DNA from 2 places in the Billgrantia hypersalina genome. Region 1 is predicted to be linked to the other one. Evidence: riboswitches for the same ligand, from Rfam matches in the RefSeq annotation. Region 1 holds a riboswitch; the other holds the start of a gene.
The links. A riboswitch is a leader RNA that binds a small molecule or an ion and turns the genes downstream of it on or off. The one in region 1 is predicted to bind thiamine pyrophosphate.
Positions count from the first base shown of each region.

Region 2: linked by a shared signal. The riboswitch ahead of tenA (thiaminase II) and the one ahead of ACOJCM_RS12470 (sodium:solute symporter family transporter) in region 1 are both predicted to bind thiamine pyrophosphate.

Region 1 is NZ_JBMIQI010000012.1:336,724-338,919, reverse strand. Features, by position in the region: gene ACOJCM_RS12470 (sodium:solute symporter family transporter) at 1-928, opposite strand, end outside; TPP riboswitch at 918-1,022, opposite strand; gene ACOJCM_RS12465 (hypothetical protein) at 1,156-1,827, shown strand; gene ACOJCM_RS12460 (peroxidase-related enzyme) at 1,849-2,196, opposite strand, start outside.
Region 2 is NZ_JBMIQI010000006.1:81,407-83,602, forward strand. Features, by position in the region: gene ACOJCM_RS03835 (hypothetical protein) at 1-850, shown strand, start outside; TPP riboswitch at 908-1,042, shown strand; gene tenA (thiaminase II) at 1,127-1,795, shown strand; TPP riboswitch at 1,984-2,102, shown strand; gene thiC (phosphomethylpyrimidine synthase ThiC) at 2,173-2,196, shown strand, end outside.

The DNA.
Region 1 (2,196 bases):
CCAGCACCAGCGACGGCAGCGCCAGCCAGCCCGGCGCTTCGCTCAACAGCGCGAAGAAGGGAATCGGCGGCTCGCCCAGGGCAACGCCACTCATTGCCGCCAGCATGCCAAGCCCGCCCACCATCGCCGCCACGGCCACGGTAATAGCACCGCCCAGCCAGGCGCCGCGATTCAAGGCGCTGTCGTCACGTGCCGCCCATACCCGCTGCCAGTAGCCTTGGTGGAATAGGTTGGCAGCCGTCACTGCGATGACCAACGTCAGCGCCACGCCCAGCGCACTGCCGGTGGGGATCGACGGGAGGGTCGCCTCGGCAGGCATCTCCGGCAGGCGGGCAAGCGCTATGCCGCCCACCACCAGCAGCAGCACGATCAGCAGCCACGCCTGCCAGCGGTCGGTGGCCAGGCTCGCCCGCAGCCCACCGATGGCGGTATAGATCAGCGTGGTCACCGCGACGCCGATTACCACCAGCGCCGGCGGCACATCCGAGAGCAGTATCGTGATCGCCCCGATGGCGGTCAGCTCGGCAGCCAGGAAACAGGCCATGTAGAGGATCGACACCAGCGCCACCCAGCGGCGCACGCCTGCCCCGTAGCAGGCTTCGGCGAACTCCCCGATGCTGCGCCCTTCAGGCAAGTGACGGCGAATCGCCGGTCCGTAGAGACCCAGCACGATGAAAGGCAGCGCCGAACCGATGGCATACCCCGCCAGCGCGACGGGGCCAACGAAGGCGCCGATCTCCGGCGGCGCGAAGAGAATCCACGCGCCCATGCCGGAAGCCAGGAACGAGAATCCCAGGGTTGCAGCAGGCTGGGAATTACGGGCGGTGACGTAGTCGTCGAGCGGGCCGTCGGCCCGGCGAGCCCTGAGGCCCAGAAAAGCAAAGCAAATGAGCGCCGCGCCAAGCACGGCTGACGTCAGGTAGGGCATGTCGCGCTTCCTCCGCCGGTATGAACCGGATCAGGTTCCAGGGTCGGCACTTGGCCCTCTCAGCCCGCACGGCGGGACTCCCCTGGCGACAATGAATGAGAGAATTTACTATGGCGGTCTACAAGGGTAAGGCACAACGCCGCGTTGCATGAGTCGATATGCCTCGAATCCCCTGAAATGATATAACAACCATAAAACCAGAACGACTACCCTCGCAGGGAACCACCATGCCTTTCAGTGAAGCCAAGGAACACGCCCCCGGGCATTTGCACCGCCTCTTTGCCGACCCCTATTCCGCCTTTGACAACCTGGCTATCGAACGCCAACTCCACCTGCGGATCGCCCTGCAGGCACTGGTCTGCGACCCCCTGGCCAGCGGACGGCTGACGCTGCGGGTCATCCATGGCTGGGAAAACGGCGGCTTCGAACCTTCCGACCTGGCACATAGCGACCACCGTATCGCCACGCTCAACGATCTGGAGCAGGTACGGCTGCGTTATCAAGAGGCTTTCGAGAAGGCCGCTCCGCTGCCGCGTGACGAGGCATCACTGCTTGCCGAGCCGCTGGCGCACGCCATTACCGAGGCTGAAGCCAAGGGCATGGCGCTGGACGAAGAGACGCGCACCATTCCCGCCCGCTGGCCCGCCTTCGATCGTGGCCTCACGCTCTACACTTTTTTCAAGGTCTACCACCGCCTTACCTACGGCGAGGACGACGCCTACCGCTCGATTCGCTGTCAGACGCTGCGCGGCCCGCGGGAAATTCACGAATTTCATCTCGAAGAGGGGGAGTTCGCGGTGATCCGTCCCGCCGACGACACCCCCGGGAACAGCGTGCTGGCGCTGCACGTCAGCCAACTCGAACCGGTGCTGATGCTGCTGGAGACGTGCCGCAGCTAGGCCCTGCCGACCTCGATTCCATTACCCCTTCTCCCGCGGCACCCTGCCCATCAGGTAGAACTCGGGATTGGGCGGCGTGCCGGTGAGTGTGACGAGGCGGTTGGAGAGGCCGAAGAAGGCTGTAATGGCGCCGATATCCCAGATGTCGCTCTGGGTGAAGCCGACCTCGATCAGGCGCGCCTGCCATTCATCGGTGAGCTCGCCCACCTCCAGCCCACAGTGCATTGCGAAATCGAGCATCACCCGGTGCCGCTCGCTGATCGGAGCGGTGCGGTGGTTGATGGCCACCTGATCGGCCAGCAGGGGATTCTTGCTATAGATGCGCACCAGCGCGCCATGGGCTACCACGCAGTAGAGACAGTGGTTGCG
Region 2 (2,196 bases), on a different contig from region 1:
CCACAGCCGAGCACAGCACTTCGATCTCTCGACGGGGCTGCGCACGCTGAGCACGAGCATCGACATGCCTTACGTAGTCGCACCGGACCTTGCCGCCTTCAACGCCTACCTGCCGGAAGACGCCGGGGTCGAACTCCTTTCCGGCCAGGCACGGATCGCCACCCACTTGCGACTGGAAGGCCTGGGTGCCGAAGGCAACCTGGAACTGCACGCACCCGACGCCCGCCTCGCCTTCGGCGAGCAGATCCTCAGCGGGGCACTGGCGTTGGAGACACGCCTTGCCGATGGCGACCTGGAAACGCTGGACTTCGATATCTCCGGCTCGCAGGTGACGCTGAGGGACATCCGACTGGAGAGCGGCACCGGTGGCCCGGTGCATGGCTGGTGGGCACGGCTTGTCGTACCCGAGGGAAGCCTGCGCTGGGAGGCACCACTTGAACTCGATGCCCGGCTCGACCTGGCCATGCGCGACAGCGGCCTGCTGGTCAACCTTCTCGTCGACGCCGCCCGCGAACGACGCTGGCTGCGCGACAGACTCACGCTGGGTGAAGTGCGCGGCGAGACCCGCGTGCTGTTCGCAGACGACACCATTCACCTGGAGAATCTCGCCGTGCACGCCGGGGAGCGTCTGGAGCTGCTTGCCAACGTCGCGCTGCGCGACTCACACCTGGCGGGCCGCGCCTTCGCCCGCTACGGGCCGCTGCGGCTGGGCATCGAACTGGAGGGTGACCGCCGCCGCTGGCAGCTGCGCAACGCCCGCGAGTGGTACTGGAGCGGGCAACCCGCCGGCATGTTGACGTTGCCTGAAAGCGAGTCCTGGTTCGAACAGCTGGGCGTTCTGGCCGAATGATGCACGCTTCACGGCGATCGACTGGCAAGTCCCGGCCGACCTGTTAGACTCTGGTCCAGACGCTTGACGGGGTGCCGGTGGAACCGGCTGAGATCGCCATACGACATGACTGCTAGCAGTCCTGTCGTCACGGCGGGGCCCGTAGAACCTGATCCGGCTCGTACCGGCGTAGGGATCAAGCGGTGGCCCCTGTCGCGGCACGCAACCGTCGTCGTACGCCCGCCACCCCTTCCTTCCTCCCGTTCGCTCCGGATCCCATTCGATACCGGAGGCAAGATGGGCTATCGCTTCACCGACCTCACCCGTGCCTGCCAGGCGGACTGGCGTGACTACGTCGAGCACGATTTCGTACGTCATTTGGGTGCCGGCACTCTCGCTGAAAGCGCCTTTCGCCACTACCTGCAGCAGGACTACCTGTTCCTGATCCACTTCGCCCGCGCCTACGCACTCGCCGCCTACAAGAGCCGCACCCTGGCCGACCTGCGCCAGGCCTACGATGGCCTCAAGGCGATCGTCGACGTGGAGCTCGACCTTCACGTGGGCTACTGCCAGGAATGGGGCATCTCTGAGGTGGAGCTTGCCGCGCTGCCCGAGGCACGGGCGACGATGGCCTACACCCGCTACGTACTGGATACCGGCAACCGCGGCGACCTGCTCGACCTGCATGTGGCACTCGCACCCTGTCTGGTGGGTTACGGCGAGATCGCCAATTGGCTGAACGCCCAGGCCTTCACCGTGCGTGGCAGCGCCAACCCCTATGACGCCTGGATCGCCATGTACGAAAGCGAGGAATTCCAGAACGCCATGGACGCCGAGCTCGCATGGCTCGACGCACGCCTGGCCGACGTCACCCCGGCGCGCTTCGGCGAGCTCGTCGAGGTGTTCCGCGACGCCACCCGGCTCGAGATCGATTTCTGGCAGATGGGGCTGGATCACGCAGACTAGCCCACTGCCTGACCGGTGCCGCTGCGAAGACGCGAGGGGCGCCGGGGGCAGGCCGAAGAGGAGGTCCTAAGCCATGGATGGCGTAGGTAGCGTACAGGGAGGTATTTACAGCGCCTCCTCGAAGGCCTGCCGCCGGAGCAGCCCCGACTCAAGGCGGAAACGACCCAGCCCGCAACGAAAGCGGGCAACCACGCTTGACGGGGTGCCGTTGAAGACGGCTGAGATCATGCAGCGCCGCGCGCCCAGCATGGATCCCGTTGAACCTGAACTGGCTAGGACCAGCGTAGGGATCAAGCGACACGCAGCCGGGCGCCGCCCTGCTGCCCCTGTCCTCCCCAGCTGTCCTCCCTGACGACCCACAACAAGGGAGAACACCCATGAGCAAGACCGCCCACTTCCTC